DNA from 3 places in the Kitasatospora sp. NPDC057542 genome. Region 1 is predicted to be linked to each of the others. Evidence: riboswitches for the same ligand, from Rfam matches in the RefSeq annotation. Region 1 holds a riboswitch; each other region holds the start of a gene.
What was found. Region 1 has a riboswitch for cobalamin ahead of ACFU7Y_RS32435 (HoxN/HupN/NixA family nickel/cobalt transporter). Riboswitches for the same ligand answer to the same signal wherever they lie in the genome.
Positions count from the first base shown of each region.

Region 2: linked by a shared signal. The riboswitch ahead of ACFU7Y_RS13255 (cobalamin biosynthesis protein) and the one ahead of ACFU7Y_RS32435 (HoxN/HupN/NixA family nickel/cobalt transporter) in region 1 are both predicted to bind cobalamin.
Region 3: linked by a shared signal. The riboswitch ahead of ACFU7Y_RS37805 (prenyltransferase/squalene oxidase repeat-containing protein) and the one ahead of ACFU7Y_RS32435 (HoxN/HupN/NixA family nickel/cobalt transporter) in region 1 are both predicted to bind cobalamin.

Region 1 is NZ_JBHVFE010000354.1:1,757-8,893, forward strand. It holds gene ACFU7Y_RS32410 (DNA-formamidopyrimidine glycosylase family protein) at 1-102, shown strand, start outside; gene ACFU7Y_RS32415 (putative quinol monooxygenase) at 223-549, shown strand; gene ACFU7Y_RS32420 (AAA family ATPase) at 620-2,629, shown strand; gene ACFU7Y_RS32425 (hypothetical protein) at 2,626-4,299, opposite strand; gene ACFU7Y_RS32430 (metalloregulator ArsR/SmtB family transcription factor) at 4,368-4,751, opposite strand; cobalamin riboswitch at 4,833-5,046, shown strand; gene ACFU7Y_RS32435 (HoxN/HupN/NixA family nickel/cobalt transporter) at 5,077-6,192, shown strand; gene ACFU7Y_RS32440 (EamA family transporter) at 6,194-7,048, opposite strand.
Region 2 is NZ_JBHVFE010000080.1:8,849-15,985, forward strand. It holds gene ACFU7Y_RS13245 (putative cobaltochelatase) at 1-723, opposite strand, end outside; gene ACFU7Y_RS13250 (cobyric acid synthase) at 806-2,344, opposite strand; gene ACFU7Y_RS13255 (cobalamin biosynthesis protein) at 2,341-3,333, opposite strand; cobalamin riboswitch at 3,441-3,574, opposite strand; gene ACFU7Y_RS13260 (S9 family peptidase) at 4,099-5,205, shown strand; gene ACFU7Y_RS13265 (hypothetical protein) at 5,859-7,137, shown strand, end outside.
Region 3 is NZ_JBHVFE010000500.1:481-6,289, reverse strand. It holds partial or broken gene ACFU7Y_RS37810 (hypothetical protein) at 1-391, opposite strand, end outside; gene ACFU7Y_RS37805 (prenyltransferase/squalene oxidase repeat-containing protein) at 421-1,497, opposite strand; cobalamin riboswitch at 1,596-1,744, opposite strand; gene cobF (precorrin-6A synthase (deacetylating)) at 1,855-2,613, shown strand; gene ACFU7Y_RS37795 (LysR family transcriptional regulator) at 3,066-4,007, opposite strand; gene ACFU7Y_RS37790 (GNAT family N-acetyltransferase) at 4,106-4,597, shown strand; gene ACFU7Y_RS37785 (helix-turn-helix domain-containing protein) at 4,725-5,222, opposite strand; gene ACFU7Y_RS37780 (hypothetical protein) at 5,331-5,809, shown strand, end outside.

The DNA of each region.
Region 1 (7,137 bases):
CGGCGGGCCGCCATGCCCTGCCTGGTCTGCGGCACCGAGGTGCGGACGGAGGAGCACGCCGCCCGCAACCTCTTCTGGTGCCCGACCTGCCAGGCGGTGTGAGCGGGGCCCGGCCCCGTGTCGTAGGCAGCCCTCTGACCTGCGACGATGGACGTCGTGCGCGCCGAGCCGCGTGCCACTGTCCGCACTGCCACGTGTGAACGTGGAGCGAAAGGAAGTCCCATGATCTTCATTACGGTCAAGTTCCCGGTCCGCCCCGAGCGCGCCGACGAGTGGCTGAGCCTGGTCGACGAGTTCACCCAGGCCACCCGCCGCGAGCCCGGCAACCTCTTCTTCGAGTGGTCCCGCAGCGTCGACGACCCCAACGAGTTCGTCCTGGTCGAGGCGTTCCGCGACGGCGACGCGGGCAAGGAGCACGTGGAGTCCGCGCACTTCGCCAAGGCCATGGAGGAACTGTCGTACGCGGTGGCCGCCAAGCCGCGGATCGTTTCGACCGAGATCCCCGGCCTGGACGGCTGGGCGGAGATGGGCGAGATCACCCCCCGGTGACACCCGAGGGCCCCTCCGGCCGGGTGCCCAGCCCGTAGGCTGGGGCCGACCGGCCGGAGGGAGCAGGCGGATGGAACGGCACGAGGTGGCCAACACCGTGTCAGGTGCCACGGTGGGCGGCCACGTGGTGCAGGCCCGGGACATCGGGTCGGTGCACTTCCACGAGCGGGAGCCGCTGCCGAGGCCGCATCAGATCCGGCCTCCGCATGGTCCCTTCGTCAACCGGGAGCCGGAACTCGCCGCGCTCGCGGAGGCCTTGGGTCGGGTCGAGGAGGGCGGACTCGGGGTCGTGGTGTTCACCGGCCTCGGCGGGGTCGGGAAGACCGAGCTGATCGCCAAGTTCACCGAGGACCACCGGGAGCACTTCCCGGGCGGGGACCTCTACGCCGACCTGGAGGCCTACCGGCACCAGGGCGGGGTGGACCTCCCCGAGCTGCTGGCCGGCTTCCTCCGGGCCCTCGGCACCGAGCCGCCGGCGGTGGAGGCCGAGCGGTTCACAGCCTTCCGCACCGCCACCGCCGAGCGCCGGTGCCTGTTCTTCCTGGACAACGTCGAGCACGCCGCGGAGGTCCGCGCACTGCTCCCGTCCAGCGGGCTGGTGGTGGTCGCGAGCCGGCGGCGGTTGCCCGCGCTGCGGACGGACGGCGCGCAGGTGCGCCGACTCGGGCCGCTGAGCGCGACGGCGGGCGCCGAACTGGTGCGCGGCTGGGTGGGCTCCGGGCGGGGCACCGACGGGGAACTGGCGGAACTGGTCGAGCTGTGCGGCGGGCTGCCGCTCGCGCTGAACGCGGTCGGGAGCCAGCTGCTGGACCGGGACAGCCTGCCGGTCGGCCGGGTGGTGGCCGAACTGCACGACCGGGAGGGCGGGTTGGCGGTGCTGGAGGACGAGGAGAACGATCTCGGCGCGACGTACGACCTGGTCTACGAGCGGCTGTCGGCACAGGGGCGGGCGCTCTACCACCTGATCGGGGTGCACCCCGGTCCCTTCGTGTCCGCCGAACTGGCACGTGCGGTCGGCGTCGAGCGGGCCGAGCGGGCGATCAAGGAGCTGCGTGGCGTCCACCTGCTGGACGAGGTGGTGGACGACGACGACCGCGAGAACCGCTTCCGGGCCCACGACGTGGTGCGGCTGCACGCCTACGGTCGGACGCGGGAGCTGTCCGACCGCGGGGAACTCCTCGCCGGTGTGGTCGCGTACTACCGGGGCCGGGCGTCGGTCGCCGACCGCGCGCTGGCCGGGAAGCGGCTCCGTCTGCAGGACCGGAGCGGTGACGACCTGCCCGGCTTCCCCTCCGGGACCGCGGCCCTGGAGTGGCTGTACGCCGAACGCGCCAACTTCCGTGCGGTGGTGGAGGAGGCGGCCGCGCAGGGGTGGCACGGCGAGGTGTGGCGGCTCTGCGAGTCGCTCTGGCTGCTCTACCACGGCCGGAAGCTCTACCAGGACTGGATCGCGACCCACCGGCTCGGCATCGAGTCGGCCCAGTGGGACAACCGGCCGGACGCCGTGGTCCGGATGCGCAACCAGCTCGCCCGCGCCCATTACGAGCGCAAGGAGTACCGGCTCGCCGCCGAGCAGTTGGCGCTCGCCACGGAGCAGGTGCCGCTGGTGACCGACCGTCAGGTGGTCGGGGTGCTCTACGAGACCGACGGCCTGCTCTGCCTGGCCGACGGCCGCCCGGGCGACGCGGTGGAGCGGTTCACGCTGGCCCTGGCGGAGAACCGGGGCGACGACCACGGCGAGATCGTCCAGAGCTACAACCTGGCGCAGGCGCTGATCGCCGACGGGCGCGCCGAGGAGGCGCTGACCGTGCTGACCGGGGCCACCGGGCGGGCCGTGGCCACCGGGGACGACGACATGCTGATGAAGCTGCCGCTGGTCCGCGCCCGGGCCCACCGGGCGCTCGGGCAGCTGGATCTCGCCGTCGCTCACGCGCAGGACTGTGCCCGGCAGGCCGAGAGGCGGAGCCAGTACGCGAAGGAGGCGCAGGCGCACACCCTGCTCCTCGCCCTCGCCGAGGAGCTGGACGACGCGGGGCTGGCCGAGCGCAGCCGCGAGCGGCTGCGGCAACTGGCGGGTTAGGGCCCCGTCCGGAAGGACACCCGGGTGTGGTGCCGGCCGGTGCGGACGGTGAGCCCGTGCTCGGGCAGGCCGGCCGGGTCGCCGCCGTCGGCGAGCCAGCAGGCCACGGCGGAGCCGAGCAGCAGCGGGTCGATGCCGGGGTCGGGGCAGCCCCAGTCCGGTTCGGCGCGGGCCTCCAGCAGCAGGCCGGTGCGCAGCCGGAGCAGGTGGCGGGCCGGGCCGAGGGCGGCCACCGCGACGGCGAGGCCGGGGAGTTCGGCGATGGTGTCGGCGAGCCAGCGGGTGGCGGGGCGTTCGGCGTGCACCGCGGTGCGGGCGAGGACCTCGGCGGTGTAGCGCAGGGCGTCGCCCGGGTGTTCGTCGGTCAGGGCGTGGAAGCCGCGCGGGGTGTGGTCGTTCGGGTCGAAGGGGTAGCGCCGGAGGCTGACGTCCGTGCCCCCGCTCGTGCCCTTGACGTCGTACGCGGTGGGCCCCTCGGTGGCCGCGGGGCATGGAACGGGCCTGGGGTAGGGCAGAAGGGCCGGTTCGTCCCGGGGTTCGTCCAGTCCCTCCAGGAAGGAGTAGAGCAGCGGGCGCAGCAGCCGGGCGGACTCGCCGCGGTGGGCGAGCGATCGGCCGGTGATGTCGCTCAGATCGGCCGGGTCCCGGGCCAGGACCAGTTCGAGTTGGGCGGCGAGGTCCCCGTCCGGGTCGAGGACGGGTGCGGCCTGGCCGAAGGCGTAGCTGGGGGAGCGCGGGTCGAGTTCGGCGGCGCCGGTGGCGACGAGCATGGTGCGGTGGTCCAGGGCGGCGCCGTAGACGGTGACCGAGCCGTGGTCGCCGATCACGCAGTCGGCGGCGACGAGTGCGGCCTGCCAGCCCTGGTGGGGCGGGATCAGGCGCAGGCCCATCCGGCGGGCGTCGTCGAGCAGCGCCGCGGGGTCGTGGCGGCTCCACACGTTGGGGTGCAGGACGACGGCCACCGTGTACTCGTCGGCGGGCAGTTGGCGGACCAGCCGCTGGGGCAGGTCGGGACGGCGGCCGAATAACGAGTGCTCGCTCCAGGTGGAGCTGACGACGACGAGCCGTCGGCCGCCGGTGGCGCCGAGCGCGGCGCGGTAGCCGTCACGGGAGCGCCGGCTACCGAGCATCCGGTCGAAGCACGGGTCGCCGACCACCTTGGCGACGTCGAGCGCCTCGGGGCAGGAGACCCGCAGCCGGTCCAGCTGTTCGGGGTGGGAGAGGCCGAGGACGTCCACGAACACCCGTCCGTGGTGGGTGAGTTCGTTGCGGGACAGGCCGGCGGCGCTGATCGTGTCGCCGGTGGACTCGGTGACCAGGCGGTTGTAGCCGGCGCCGTGCGGGAGGACGACGAGGCGGGCGTCCAGACGGTGCATGGAGGAGTGGACGGCGCAGGCGACGGCCAGGTCGAAGTGGCGACGGACGGCGTCCTCCCAGTCCAGCACGGTGAAGCCGGGCAGGCCGTGGAGGTACTCGTCCAGGGCGCGGTCGGCGAAGGCGGAACCGGGGTTGACGGTGAAGTAGAGGTCGATGCCGTGCGGGCTCAGCAGGGAGAGGACGTCCAGGACCCGGGTGGCGGAGGTGAGGGTGCGGGCGACCGCCAGCACGCGGGCCTTGACCGGGTCGGTGTTCCAGCGGTCGGCGGGCCAGGCGTGGGGGTGGGACGGCACACCATGATCGTACTGGCAGGGGCCGCCTCCGGCGCGCCGCACCCTTCCCGGGCCGGCGCGGGAAGGAGTCAGCCCGCGGCCGCGCTGGGTTCGTGGTGCTCGGCGGCGGCGCACTCGTCCAGGAGGGGGCGCATGGCCTCGTCCACGAGCCGGTAGCGCACCACTCGTCCGTCCCGGTCGCCGGTGACCACGCCTGCCGTGCGGAGCAGCCGCAGGGCCTGGGAGACGGCGGGGTCGCGCATACCGGTGGCGACCGCGAGGTCGGTGACGGCGAGCGGGCCGGCCCGGTGGAGGGCGAGCAGCAGGGCGAGCCGCCCGGGGTCGGCGAGCAGGGAGAACCGCTCGGCCCAGGACCGGACGTGCGCGGGGTCGCCGATCGCGGCGATGGCCTCGCAGACCCGGTGCCCGTCGATGGTGCGGTGGCCCGCGCGGTCGGCCGGTACGAGATGCATGCGGACATTCTTGCAGGCGCTCCGCTGTGATCCTGGACACCTGCGCAGGTGCGCAGCCTTGCACGGGTCGGGCCCGGCCCCTACGGTGTAGCCCGCCGTGGTGCTCGGGAAGACCGGTGACGGACCCTCAGGGGTCCCAGCCCGGAGCGGCCCTCGCCACTGTGATCGGGTCGTTCCTCCGCCTGCGGAGGAACGTCGTCCGTACCCACGGAGCCACTGGGCGCCTCGCGCGCCTGGGAAGGCGGGTACGGGCGTCCCGTAAGCCAGGAGACCGGCCACGGCATCTCACGAGGTTTTCCACGAGGTGCTGGAGCGTGATCCGCAGATGACCCTGCCCGAAACCGTTGCCGCCGGGGCGAAGGCGGCCCCTTCCGTCCTGCCCACCTTCAGATGGCGGCGCGAGGACACCGTCCGTACGGCCGGGTTGATGGTGGTGATCCTGGCCATGCACGTGGTGGCCTTCGGGACGCTGATCTTCCTGGTCGCACCCGAGAAGTACGCGGTCGGCACCCAGGTCTTCGGGGTGGGCCTGGGTATCACCGCGTACACCCTCGGCATGCGGCACGCCTTCGACGCCGACCACATCGCGGTGATCGACAACACCACCCGCAAGCTGATGGCGGACGGCAAGCGGCCGGTCTCGGTGGGCTTCTGGTTCGCCCTCGGACACTCCTCGATGGTGGTGCTGATGGCCGCCCTGGTGGCGGGCGGCGCGCAGTTGGCGAACACGCTGATGGACGACGAGTCGACCACCCACAAGTGGCTCGGGATGGTCGGTACGACGGCCTCCGGCGCGTTCCTCTACCTGATCGGCGCACTCAACCTGGCGGCGCTGCTCGGCATCCTCAAGGTGTTCCGGGCGATGCGGGCCGGGCGGTTCGACGAGAAGGAGCTGGAGGCGCACCTCGACTCGCGCGGCTTCATGGCCCGGGTGCTGAACCGGGCGACCCGTTCGATCACCCGGCCCGGGCAGATGTTCCCGGTGGGCATGGTGCTGGGCCTGGGCTTCGACACCGCGACCGAGGTCACCCTGATGGTGATGGCCGGCTCGGGTGCGGCCTCCGGCCTGCCCTGGTACGCGATCGCCTGCCTGCCGCTGCTGTTCGCCGCCGGGATGAGCCTGTTCGACACCCTGGACGGGACGTTCATGAACTTCGCGTACCAGTGGGCCTTCGCCAATCCGGTCCGGAAGGTGTACTACAACCTGACCATCACCGGTCTGTCGATCGCGGTGGCCTTCATCATCGGCACCATCGAGCTGGTCGGGGTGCTGCACGAGAAGCTCGGTCTGACCGACCCGGTCACCGGGTTCATCGCGGACATCTCGCTGGACAACGTCGGCTACGCCATCGCCGGGCTGTTCGTGGTGGTCTGGGCGATCGCGATCGGGTACTGGAAGCTGGCCCGGGTCGAGCAGCGCTGGACGCCCGGGAACTCGTGACTCAGGTGGCCGCGAGCAGCAGCGTGCCCGCGACGGCGAGCCCGGCGCCGACCGCCTGGACCGGGCGCAGCCGCTCCTTGAACACCCCGCGCGCCATCAGTGCGGTGACGACCGGGTAGAGCGAGGAGAGAACGGCGGCCACGGCGGCCGAGCCGCGGTGCGAGGCCATCGCGTAGACCCCGTTGGCGGCGACGTCGGCGAGCCCGGTCGCGGTGAGTGCGGGCAGTTGCGTCCGTACGCCGGGCAGCAGTTCGGCCGTCCCGCCGGAGCGGCGCAGCCCGGCCAGCAGGACGGCGCCACCGACGGCCACGTTGCAGACCCGCTGGACGCACAGCACCAGCAGCAGGCCGCCACCGGTGGAGGCGTGGGCGATCAGGGCCATCACGGTGCCGAAGCCGAAGGCGGCGGCGACGGTGAGCAGCAGCGCCTTGCGGGCCGCACGCGGCCCGCCGCGCTCGGGGCCGGCGGCCAGCACCACGCCGACCATCGCGACCGCGATCCCGGCGACCTGGCCGAGGCCGGGCCGGTCGCCCGGGGCGAGGCCGACGCCCACCGGCACCGCGACGCTGATGGTGGTGAGCGGGGAGATCACGCCCATCGGGCCGAGGGCGAGGGCGCGGTAGAAGGCGAGCACCGCGAACGGGCCGATCACCCCGGCGGCGACCGCCCACCACAGTGCCGGGGTGGCGTCGGTCCAGCCACCGGTGGCCAGGACGGCGGCGAGCAGCACCGCGGCGGCCATCGCCTGGGAGGCAACCACCACGGTGAGTGCGGGCAGTCGTCGGGCGAGCGCGCCGCCGCCGAAGTCGGCGACGCCCCAGAGCAGGCCGGCGGCGAGGGCGAGCAGGGCGGTCACCGCGAGGCTCCGCAGATCGAGGACAGCACAATGCACTCCGAAGTACAGTCGGATGGACTCGTTGCCGAGACGGCAGCGTAGTGCAATGA
Region 2 (7,137 bases), on a different contig from region 1:
TTCGGCGAGCGCCCGCTCCTCCTCGGCGAATCGTGCGGCGAAGCCGGCCGGGTCCGCGTCGTACGCGAGGCGGCGGCGGACCACCTCGGCGCGCTCGGCCGGGTCCCGGGTGGCGGCGATCTCGACGGTCAGGCCGAACCGGTCGAGCAGCTGCGGCCGCAGCTCGCCCTCCTCCGGGTTCATCGTGCCGACGAGCAGGAACCGGGCCGCGTGCCGCACCGACACGCCCTCCCGCTCGACGTAGGAGCGGCCCATCGCGGCGGCGTCCAGCAGCAGGTCCACCACGTGGTCCTGGAGCAGGTTCACCTCGTCGATGTAGAGCACGCCGCGGTGTGCCCTGGCGAGCAGCCCGGGCTCGTACGCCTTGACGCCCTCGGCCAGCGCCCGCTCCAGGTCGAGCGAGCCGACGATCCGGTCCTCGGCCACGCCGACCGGCAACTCGACCAGCTGGGAAGGCCGTTCGGAGGAGGGCGGGGAGACGTGCGGCCCGTCCGGGCACTGCGGGTCGGGCGCGGCCGGGTCGCAGGCGAAGCGGCAGCCGTCCACGGCGGCGATGGCCGGCAGCAGGCCGGCCAGCGCGCGCACCATGGTCGACTTCGCGGTGCCCTTCTCGCCGCGCACCAGCACGCCGCCCACGGCCGGGGAGACCGCGTTCAGCAGCAGTCCCAGCCGCAGGTCGGCCATGCCGACGATCGCGGTGAACGGATAGCGGACGTCACTCATGCCGTACCCCACTCCTGTCGTGCCCGGTTCTGCGGCCCTGCCTGGCCCTGCGGTCCCGTCCGGCTCTGCTGCCGTACCCGGTTCATGCGTCACTCCCAGGGGCCCCGGGCGGGACGAACGGCAGCGATCCGGCCGCCGGCACTCCGCCCTCGATCAGCTTCCACAGCGCGTCGGTGTCCGCGTGCTCCTCGATCAGGTCGCCCAGCCGGTCCAGCCGGGCCTCGCGCGCCGCGGCGAAGGAGGTGTCCGGCGCCGGGACGAACGCCCGGCCGGACAACCCGGCGACCTCGCGCAGGAGTTCGCGGCGGAACCCGTCGTTCTCCAGCACGCCGTGCCAGGTCGTGCCCCAGACCGAGCCCACCCGGCAGCCGTCCAGACTCCGCCCGTGGCCGTCGGAGACGAACGTGTCGCCGCCTTCGACCGCCACCACCCCGTGGTGGATCTCGTAACCCTCCACCCGCTGCCCGTACGCCTCGCCGACCGGCCGTGCCAGCACCTTCTCGATGCCGAACCGCACGTGGGTCGGCAACAGGCCGAGGCCCTCGACGGCACCCGACTTGGACTCGACCTCGTCCACGATCGAGTGCGCCAGCATCTGGTAGCCGCCGCAGACCCCGAGGACCGGCAGCCCGGCCGCCGCCCGCGCCTTCAGGGCCGGCTCCAGGCCGCGCTCGCGCAGCCAGGCGAGGTCCGCGACGGTGGCCCGGGTGCCGGGCAGCACCACCAGGTCGGCGTCGGCCAGTTCCTCCGGCCTGGTCGCCCAGCGCACCAGCACGCCCGGCTCCTGCGCGAGCGCGTCCACGTCGGTGAAGTTGGACAGCCGCGGGAAGCGCACCACGGCCACCCGCAGCACGTCCGCGCCGAGCGGCCCGGGCCCGTCCGCCCGGTCCACCACCGTGGACAGGTCCAGCGAGTCCTCGGCGTCCAGCCAGAGCCCGGGCAGCATCGGCAGTGTGCCCAGCACCGGACGGCCGGTCAGCTCGTGCAGCATCTCCAGCCCGGGTGCCAGCAGTCGCGCGTCGCCGCGGAACTTGTTGACGAACCAGCCCGCCACGTGCCGCTGGTCCTCCGCCGACAGCAGCGCCAGCGTCCCGTACATCGCCGCGAAGACTCCGCCGCGGTCGATGTCCCCGACCACCACCACCGGCAGGGCGGCGGCCGTGGCCAGGCCCATGTTGGCGATGTCGCGGTCGCGCAGGTTGATCTCGGCGGGCGAGCCCGCGCCCTCGCAGACCACCACGTCGTAGCGGCGGCGCAGGTCGGCCAGGCACTCCAGGGCGCGCTCCAGCAGGACGGGCTTGCGCTCGCGGTAGTCCAGCGCGCCCACCTCGGCCACCGGCCGGCCGAGCAGCACCACCTGGCTGCGGCCGTCCGCGCCGGGTTTGAGCAGCACCGGGTTCATCGCCGCCTCCGGCTCCACCCGGGCGGCCTGCGCCTGCATCGCCTGGGCGCGGCCGATCTCGGCGCCGTCGGCGGTGACGAAGGAGTTGAGCGACATGTTCTGCGCCTTGAACGGCGCGACCCGCACGCCCTGGCGGGCGAGCCAGCGGCAGATCCCGGCCGTCACCACGCTCTTGCCCGCGTCCGAGGTCGTCCCCGCGACCAGCAGCGCGTTCGTCATGCCCATCCCCTCTTCCCCAGGAACGCCCGCAGCAGGACGTGCCCCGCGACCGTCGTACCCAGCGCCAGTGCGCCCACCCGCCGGGAGAGCGCGCAGGCCCGCTCGATGTCGTCCACCGTCACCGGCCGCAGCTCCGCTCCCAGGACCGGCCGGTGCTCGATCCGCTCGCCGTACCGCAGCGTCCCGCCCAGCCGTACGCCGACCGCGCCGGCGAACGCCGCCTCCGCCTGGCCCGCGTTCGGGCTCGGGTGCGCGGAGCCGTCGCGCCGCCAGACCCGCCAGGCCGTCCGGGGCTCGGGTGCGGCGGCCACCGTCAGCAGCGCCGTCAGCCGGGCGCCCGGCCAGCCCGCCAGGTCGTCCAGCCGGGCCGAGGCCCAGCCGAACCGGGCGTGGCGCGGCGAGCGGTGGCCCACCATGGCGTCCAGGGTGTTCACGGCGCGGAAGGCCAGCAGTCCGGGGGTGCCGGCCAGGGCGCCCCAGGTCAGCGCGTTCACCACGGCGTCGGCGGTGTTCTCGGCCACCGACTCGACCACCGCCCGGGCGATCTGCTGCCCGTCCAGCGCGCTCGGATCCCGCCCGCACAGGTGCGGCAGCCGCTCCCGGGCGGCCGCGAGGTCGCCCGCGGTCAGCGAGCGGCCGATGGTGCGCGCCTCCCGGGTCAGCGAGGTGCCGCCGAGCACCGTCCAGGTCGCGGCCGCCGCCAGCGCCGCCCGGCCCAGCGGGCGTCGGCCCACCGTACGGTCCAGGGCGAGCGCGCCCGCCGCCACCGCGCCCACGCACAGCGCCGTGTACCCGGCCCCGGCGCCGCGGTCGTCGCGCCACAGCCGCCGCTCCAGCCGGGTCGCGGCGCTGCCGAAGACGGCGACCGGGTGGCCCCGGCGGGGGTCGGCGAAGCGGGCGTCGGCGGCGTAGCCCGCGACGGCGCCGAGCGCGAACGCGGCGGCGCGGGTCAGCGGGCGCGGAGAAGGAGAAGGTGCGGGCGGGGTCATCGGTGGCACGGCGGAAGGCAGCTCGGAGTCCGGCGGGGCGGGGCAGCCTGCATCGCGTGCGTGTCCTCACTCAGGGTCCGCGCCCTGGATCGACGTGACGGGGGCGAGAGTCTCCTGGCTTCCGGGTCGAACGCACCCCCGGAGCCTTCCAGCGGCCGTCGACGGCCCGCCGTGGCGATGTTCCGAGCGTGCTCCCCGGTGACAGTGGCGGGACCGCGCCGGACTTCCACCGGCTTCCTCTCCATGCCTCCGTTTGGCCCCAGGATCCCATCACGGGCCCGAACCGGGAGTCAACCGAGGTCACGGAGGGGTTGGTCACACGCGGGCGCCGCTGACTGACACCCCGTGGGATCGCCCGGTGCGGCACCGGCCCGGGGACGGGGCCCGTCCCCCGGATCCTTGCCGGGCCCGCGACGCGCCCCAGCCGTTGGCCGGGAGGTACCCCCACGTCCGCCTGGCGATGCACGCACCCCGACGCCGCGGTCCGATCCGACGGAATCCGAGAGACAGGCCCCGGGCCGCTTCGTGGGTTCGGCGGCCGGGGCCGCATCGCACGCCACGCCTGCCTTTCGGTGGCACGCTCCGCAGCGGCCCCCGTCGCCCCACCGTCGACTCCTCCACCGCCCGCTTCCGGCCTCTCCTCGGCACCGTCGGGTCGCCGCCGAGGTCACCCGGACGGCCTAGCCCGGTGGCCGGGCGGGCGGGGCGCCGGTGGACTGGTGCTCGAACACCGTCCGGTCCGTGACCAACAGAGCGGGGAGCGAAATGCGATGGGGAACCGCCGCCGTCGTGGCGGCCGCAGCGGTCGGGGCCGCCGTGCTGTTGATCGGCCGTCGGGCCTCCGAGCGAATGGTCCGTCCGGCGACCGCCGTCCAGGAGTCCGGTCCGCTCCTGGTCCACAGTCTCGCCCCCGGCCGGGTCACCTTCACCCGCGGCCCCGAGAGCCTGCGCCCCGGCCGCTGGGCGGTCGAGTGGGCGGACGGCGGGCACGCGGTCGTCGAGGAGATCCTGCACAGTGACGAACGGGGCGTCACCCGCCGCCTGGTCCGCGCCGACCGGGGCACCCTCACCGCCGGCACCGAGGTCCGCCTCACTCCCCGGGTCCACCTCGGCGACCCCACCGAGGCGCTCGGCCTCGCCTTCGCCGACACCGTCGTCGAGGGCGAACTCGGCGCGCTGCCCGCCTGGCAGCTCGACGGCAAACGCGGCACCTGGGTGATCCTGGTGCACGGCCCCGAAGCCGACCGCCGGCAGACCCTCCCGGTGCTCCCCGTCCTCGACCGGCTCGGCCTGCCCGCCCTCGCCGTCACCTACCGCGGCGACCAGGGCGCCCCCGCCTCCCCCGACGGGCTCAGCCACTTCGGCGAGACCGAGTGGCGAGACGTCGAGTCGGCGGTAGGGCTGGCGTTCGACAGCGGTGCGGGCGCGGTGATCCTCTACGGCTGGTCCCTCGGGGCGACCATGGTCCTCCGGACGGCGGCCCGCTCCGCCTGGTCGCACGCCATCCGCGGACTGATCCTCGACTCGCCCGTGCTCGACCTCCCGGCCTCCGCCCGCCGGGACGCCGCCCGGGCCGGCTTCCAGGGTGTCGCCGCCGAACTCGGTGCCCTCGCCGCCCAGGGCCGCACCGGCGTCGACCTCGCCGACTTCGGCCGTATCGCCGAGGGCACCGACCTGCGCGTGCCCACCCTCCTGCTGCACAGCCCCGAGGACCGGATAGCCCCCTTCGGCAGCGCGGAGAAGCTGGCTGCCGCCCGCCGCGACGTGGTCAGCCTCCAGGCGTTCCCCGGCGCCGACCACGCCACCCTCTGGAACACCGCCCCGGACCACTACACCGAGCTCCTCCGCCGCTGGCTCACGCCGCTGCTCTAGCCCCCTGACCGTGCGGGCGGTTTCGGCTGGGCCCCACCCGGCTTTCCGGTGGGGATTCCGTCGTTCACGAATGAACGTTTCTGCCATTCCGCCGGGCGTGCACGAGAAGTCGGCCGGTCCGACTTCTCGTGCAGCACGACCCCGCCACCCCGCCCGCCATCCGTCCGGATTCGGGCTGGACAGTCCCGCCGGAAGTCGGCGGAGCGGATTCCCCGCGTGAAAAGCCCCCTGCCGTCAGGGGCAACAATTGGACCGACCCCTTACCCCCCACCCGTACGCACGGTGATCGGACGAGCATTCCCGGCGACCGGGGCAGCGCCGGTGGCATGGCCAGGTCACACGTTTCCGGCCAGGCGGTTTGCCGTTGTTGCCCGATCTTGCGGAGGTGCCGCCACCGGTCGCCCGGTCGTACGGACAACCGGATGTGACAGAAGGCCGGTACAAGGGGAAGACTGCTCGACGTGACGTCTCGGAACCCGCGCGACCGTGATGCCCCGCTCCCGCCGACGATCGGTACCGGTGCGACGGTGACCCGTCTCCCCGGAACGGCCCACCGGCCCGCCGGTGGCAGGCCGGGCGGGGCGGGTGTCCCCCGTAACGGAGTACCCCGGCGACGAGGGCCCGCTCCGGCTCCCGGGCGGGGCCGGGTTCCCGTGCCGGAGGGTTTCCCGGCACCCGCCGAGCTGGCGCCGCTGGCCCGGAGGATGCTGGTGGACGCCGTCCGGGTCGCCCGTTGGGCCGGGGAGCTGGCCGAGGTCGACAAGCGCGGTGAGCTGCTCCCGGAGGACGCCCGCGCGGCGGGCCGGGCACTGGCCATGACGGTCGGCGCCGCCGCCAAGGCGTGGGGGCAGGCGCTGCTGGTGGGTCTGGTGGAGGCCCGTGACGGCGGAGCCGGCCCCGGCTGGCGGCTGCACGCCTGGGAGCACGACGACGAGGCCGTGGTGCGTGGCTGGTCGGCGCTGTTCGACGCCTGGACCCTGCTCGCCCCGGTGCCGCCCGCCGCGCTGCGCGGCGTGTTCGCCGTACTGGCCGGGCAGGCCGTGGACCAGGCCCCGCAGCTGCTCTCCTTCCTGCACCTGGTGGACGGCCCGGTCGCCGAGAGCGAGCTGCTGGAACTGCTGCGCCGCGGCCTGGACGAGCGCCGGGTCGGCGCCGGCCTCGGCGGACCGGGCCTGTCGCCGGTGCCGCACGCGGCCTCGGCCGTTTCCGCCGTCCGCGGCACCTGCCGCGCGCCGCAGATCGACACCCCGGCCGCGCCCTCGGACGTGGCCGCCGTCCTGGACTGGATGCTGGACGGCCTGGCGGCCGTCGGCGCCCTGGTGCGCAGGAACGATGCCGCGGAGCTGTCGCCGCTCGGCCACTGGGCGGTGCGGGCGAAGCTGGAGGAGATCTGCACGGTCGCGCAGACCGCGGCCGGGCACATCGAGCAGAGCGCCTTCGAGCTGCTGAACGCCTGTGCGGACTACTCGCCGGGCCCGGCCCGTGCCGAGTTCCGGGCCTGGGTCGCGGCCCGACCGGCGGACCGGGCGGTGGGCGAGCTGCTGGAGGCCGCGCAGGGCGACGACGCGCTGGTGCGCGGGCTGGCCTTCGAGGCGCTGCGGGTGGCCGGCGGTCCGGCCGAGCAGGCGGTGCGCGCCGCGGTGGACGAGCCGGTGCTGCGCCCCTACGCACTGCTCTGGCTGGCGGAGCGCGCGGACGAGGGCGTCTCCCCGGCGGACGTGCTGGGCGCGGAGGACGCGGCCTGGCTCTGGGTGGACACCGCGGCCGCGGTGCTCGACCACGGCGAGACCGAGCTGCTGGTGGGCCACGTCGAGGGTGCCTCGGCGGGCGACCCGGTCCGGCTGTTCGCCCGGGCCCGGCAGTCCGGGCACCCGCGGGCGGCCTCGGTGCTGACGGCGGTCTCGGGCGTGCACCCGGACCCGGGCGTGGCCC
Region 3 (5,809 bases), on a different contig from region 1:
GGCTGCTGTACGACCAGGGGCCGCCGTGCTGGGCGTGCCAGTACGACCAGTAGGCGCTGCCGGTCGGGTTGGTGCAGGTCGTCGGCAGGGCGTTGATGGTGCAGACGAAGCCCGGGTAGCGCGGGTGGAAGGCGTACGAGAATCCGGCGCCGGTCAGCGCGGCCAGGCCACTGGCCGGGTCGCCGAGCGCGCAGCCGGTCTGGATGCCGCCGCCGACGGCGGTGAAGTCGACCACGACGGTGACTCCGGTGGTGCCGGTGCAGGCGGCCGCCTGCGCCTGCGGGGCCTGGACGGCGCAGACGCCGAGCAGTCCGGCGGTGAGGGCCGCCGCGGCGGCGATCGACCCGAGCGTACGGCGGGCCGGGCGGACCGCGGTGAGAGTGTCGGTCATCGGTGAAATCCTCCTGGTGTCAGGCTCGTTCAGCGCGCGACCGGGGCCGGGCAGGCCAGGGTCGGGGCATCGGGGCGGGCCCCGGAAGCGGAGAGGGTGGCCAGCGGGGTGCCCGCGAGGCCGAGGACGGCCTGCGCGGTGGCCCGGGCGCCGTTGCCCGCGTTGAAGCCGGACGCGTCATAGGCGACGGCTCCGCGGACCGCCGGGTCGGCGGAGCAGCCCTGCTGGAACGTGACCAACCGGCTCCAGCCCTTGAGGCCGGCGACGAGGCGCCCGCCGGAGAGCAGCGCCTGGGTGGCCAGGCCGGTGGTGTTGGCATTGGAGGCGCTCGCCCCGGCCGCCGCGAACCCGCCGTCGGTGTTCTGGTGGGCGGTGAGCCAGCCCAGGCCCGTGTTCGCCTTGGCGGCGCGACCGGTGGCGGCGAGGGCCTGGACGGCGAGTGCGGTGGCGTCGGGGTCACTGGTGCAGGTGGCCTGGCCGAAGGAGACCGGGAAGCCGCCGTCCGCGCACTGGCTGTTCGCGAGGAAGTCGACAGCCGCCGCCGGAGCGTCACCGGGTGTGCGGTGCAGGGCGATCACGGCGAGGGACTGGCCGAAGGCGTTGCTGTAGTCGCCCCACTGGGAGCGGTCGGAGAAACGGCCCTCGGCGGTCTGCAGCGAGCGCAGGCGGGCCGGCAGGTCGACGCCGCCGAAGGCCGTCGGGCTCCCACCGCGGACCTCGACGGCGAGCAGCAGCTTGGCGGTCGCGCCCGCGTAGGCCTCGGTGGTGCCGTCGCCGAGGTAGCCACTGATGATCTCGGGCTTCGCCAGCCAGGCGGTGGCCTTCGCGGCGGCCTCGTCGGAGCTGTGCGAGGCGGCGAAGGCCAGCACGGCGTCCACGGTCAGGCCCTGGTCGGGGTAGGCGGTCCCGTTGAAGACGGACTCGAAGTGGTCGCCGTCCACGAGCTGGCGGGCCAGCCAGCCGCCCGCGGCGGCGTCGGGGCGGACCGTCGGGGACGAGGTCGCGGCGGCGGGCGCGGCGTGGGCGGCGGTGGCCGCCGGGAGCGCGGTGGCGAGTGCGAGGGCGGGTATCGCGAGCAGACCGAGAGTGCGGCGGAGCGCGGGCATGGGTGCCTTTCCGGGCCTGGACGCAGGGGCCCGGAGGACGTCGGCGACACGCCGGGCAGCCCTCGGAGCTCCGGCCCGCAGACCACGACGGGAGGAGGGGACGACACACCTCCGCCGACGGGTAATCGGGCTCGCCGCCGACGTGGAGCCGGAGGCCTACCGTTGCGGGTCAGCGCCGGATTCGGACCGGACTTCCCCCATCGGCGGAGTCGCTACTTGACGGCCCATCATGGCGAAACGGAAAAGATCCGGTCAAGGGTTCGTGCGTCACGTCACGGTGGTCCATACCCGGCTTCGCGACGCGCTCCTCCCGGCTGCCGGCGTGATCAGGGTGTCTCGGACGGCAGAATGCCTCTCATGCGGCACATCTTCGTCATCGGCATCGGCGCGGGCGACCCCGACCACCTCACCCTGCAGGCGGTCAAGGCACTCGCCCGCACGGATGTCTTCTTCATCCTCGACAAGAGCGAGGAACGGCAGGACCTGATCCGGCTGCGTCGCCGGATCCTGGCCGAGCACGGGCGGCCCGGGCACCGGCTCGTCGAAGCGCCGGACGCGGAGCGGGACCGCACCACCCCGGCATACGCGACCGCCGTGGACGACTGGCGCGTCCGCCGCGCCGACCTGGTCGAGCAGCTGGCCGTCGAGCACCTCGGTGAGGGCGAGACGGGCGCGTTCCTGGTCTGGGGGGATCCGAGCCTCTACGACAGTGTCATCGCCGTGGTGGACGACGTACGGGCCCGCGGCACGGTCGCGTTCGACTACGAGGTGATCCCGGGCATCAGCAGTGTGTCCGCGCTCGCCGCCCGCCACCGCACCACGCTGACCCGGGTCGGCCGCCCGGTACAGATCACCACCGGCCGCCGCCTGGCCGAGGGGTTCCCCGAGGACGTGGACGACGTGGTGGTGATGCTCGACGGCCGGGCCGCCTTCAGCGGGATCGACCCCGAGGGGCTGGAGATCCACTACGGCGCCTACCTCGGCACTCCCGACGAGATCCTGGTCGCCGGCCCGCTGGCCGAAGCCGCCCCGCGGATCCGCGAACTGCGCGAGTCGGCGCGCGAGCGCAAGGGCTGGATCATGGACACCTACCTTCTGCGGCGATCGGCTGACTGACCGGCGTGCGCCGCCCCGGAAGCGGGGCGGCGCGGCGCGTCAGCGGTTCCGGAACGTACACGTCGTCCGCCGGTCGGAGCGGGGCTCCGGGCCGCTGCTGCCCGCCGGGCGGGCCTTGGTCGGACCGCACGTCCTGGAGGTTCCCGTGCACACCACTCCCGCACCGGGTGCCAGCGGTCCGATCGTCACCGGCACGGACGGATCGGAGCCCTCCCGCAGGGCTGCGGCCTTCGTGTGCCTCACCGAAGCCACACCTCGTACGGGCACTCGCTCTTGCCGAAGGCCCGTTGGTCAGGCGCCCTGGCGGCGGGTGCGGCACTGCTTCTCGCCGGGTCCGGCTCCGCCGGCGCCGTCACCGGCACGTCCGGCGGGCCGGTCCCGGGTGTCCCGCGGACCGTCGAACTGGACGCGTCACCCGCCTCGGTGGCGGTCAGCCCGGACGGGCGCAAGGCCTACGTCGCGGTGAAGGACAGCATCAAGGGCGCGTCGTTCGACCGTCCGTCCCGGCCCGCCACGGATTCGGAGGCCGCGACGAAGGCCCGCACGAGGGGCCGGTCGTCTCCTCGGCGGGTGGCCAGGAAGACCCGGCTCATGGCGGACGGCCCGTCGAGTTCGAGGCGCCGGGCGCCCGCGGGGAGCAGCGTGGTGACGCTGTGGGGGGCAATGGTGACGCCCAGGCCCGCGGCGACGAGCATGATGACGGTGTGCCAGTTCGAGCACTCCTGTACGACCCGGACGTCGTTGCCGGTGTCCCGGATCGGCTGGGTGTTCACGTCGAACGCGCGGGCTCCCGCCGAGCGCGGGAACAGGATCAGGGGGTCGGTGGCCAGCGCCGCCGCTTCCACCCGGTCTCCCTCCGCGGCGGGGTGGTCGGCGGGGACGACCGCGACGAACCGTTCCGTCGTCAGGAGGGCGAGGTCGATGTCGTCGCGTTCCTCGGCATCACGGACGATCCCGATGTCGGCCGTGCCGCGTTCCAGGGCCGTCAGGACGTCGACGGTGAAGCCGTCGTGCAGCCTGACCTGGACGTCCGGGCGGCGGAGGGAGAAGGCCCGGAGCCGTTCGCTGACGATCGCGGCGGCGGAGGTGATGAAGGCGACGTCCAGGCGGCCGGCCTCGCCGCGGCCGACCCGGCCGGCCTCGTCCAGATCGGCGGCCAGCCGGCCCAGGAGGTCCCTCGCCCGCGGCCGGAACGTCATCCCGGCGTCCGTGAGGCGCACGCTCCGGGACGTCCGCCGGAACAGCTCGACGCCGACGATCTTCTCCAGCTGCCTGATCTGCTGGGACAGGGCCGGCTGGGCGATGTGCAGCCGGCGGGCGGCGCGGCCGAAGTGCAATTCCTCGGCCAGCGCCAGGAAGTAGCGCAGATGCCGGAGCTCGATTCGCTGATCCATATCTCCAGCCTATGGATGGCGGCCGGTGTACGTATTGGACACATGAGTCGGCGCAGTCGCAGGCTGACGTGGTGTCGTCCAGGGAAGGAACCCGCCCCATGCCGTACGCGTCCGCACCGCCCGTGGTCTCCTCGATCGCCTCGCCCAGCGACGCCGACGCGTTCCGCGCGCTGAACGAGGAATGGATCTCACAGCTGTTCACCCTGGAGGAGGAGGACCGGGCCGTGCTCGGGGATCCGTTCGGCCGCATCGTGGACCCGGGCGGCGACGTGCTCCTGGCCCGCGAGCCGGGAAGCGGAACCGTCGTGGGGTGCGTTGCGCTTCTGGCCCACCCGGACGCCGTGTTCGAGCTGGCGAAGATGGCCGTCACCCCCGGCGCGCAGGGGCGCGGAATCGGCCGCCGGCTCGTGGCCGCGGCGATCGGCCGGGCCCGGGCACTCGGCGCGGCCAGGCTGTTCCTCGGCACGAACAGCAGGCTGGCCCCCGCCGTCCACCTCTACGAGGACGCCGGGTTCGTGAGGATCACCCGCGACCGGCTCCCGGTGGCCGACTACTACGCCCGCGCCGACATCCTCATGGAACTGGGCTGAAGTCGAACCGGGCTGAAGTCCCGGGCCCGACCTCGGGGCCGCCCGCGGGTGCGGACGGCCGGCCGGGCAGGGACACTGCCACGGCCACGGCACGTCGCCGCGCGGACCGGCCCAGTGGCGGGGCCGCTCAGGACGGCAGGAAGCGGGCGCCCGGGCCCGGGCTGCGGTAGACGGAGTCCGGGGGCAGGCCGGTGTGTCCGGCGGCGCACGTCAGGACGAGAGTGACCGGTTCGTCGCAGCCGTGGCCGTCGGCGGTGCCGTGCCGGACGACGACCGACGGGCCCTCCTCGTCCGCGAGGTACTTGTCGCCCCACTCCAGCAGGGCGATCACGGTGGGCCTCAGGTCGACGCCCTTCTCGGTGAGGCGGTACTCGAAGCGCTGCCGGTCGCCGGGCTCCTGGTACGCCACCCGGTGCAGCACACCCGCGGCGACGAGGCCGTCGAGCCGCGTGGAGAGCAGGTTGCTGGCGATTCCCAGCCGGGTCCGGAACTCCCCGAAGCGGCTGACACCGTCCAGGGCCTCCCGCACGATCAGCAGCGACCACCGCTCGCCGACCGCCGAGAGTGCACGCCCGACCGAACAGTTCGCCGGGTCGATCCGTCGTTGGTGTCGCTGCTCCGCCATGGCTCGATCCTAGACCGCCCCGAAGCACCTGGGTTGACAATCTCCACTCAGTCCCGGCTAGGCTCCGATCCAGCTGAGTTGAGAAATTAAATCCAGGAGGCGACGGCCATGCCGATGCTCGACGTCCACATCCCCGACGGCGCCCTGCGGCCGGAGGCGGAAGCGGCCCTGCTCAACCGCATCACCGAGATCCTGATCCGCCACGAGGGCTTCGACCCCGCCGACCCGGCCACCCGCTCGGTGTCCTGGCTCTTCCTGCACCGGCCCGCCGCCGTCTACGTCGGCGGCGAGATCGCGGACGCCCCGCGCTACAAGGTCGTCCCGTCCGTGCCCGAGGGCCAGCTCGACGCCCGGAAGCGCGCGGGCGTCATCGCCGACGTCACCGAGGCGATCCTGGACGCCGAGGACGGCGCCTGGCCGCGCGACCCCGGCCGGATCTGGGTCTTCCCCACCGAGATCCCCGAGGGCCACTGGGGCGGCTTCGGCAGGGTCAGGCCACTCGCGGCGATCCTCGCCAGGCTCACCGGCCACGACCGCGACCGGGCCCGCGCCCTCGCCGAGCAGCGCATCGCCGAGAGCCGCGCCGA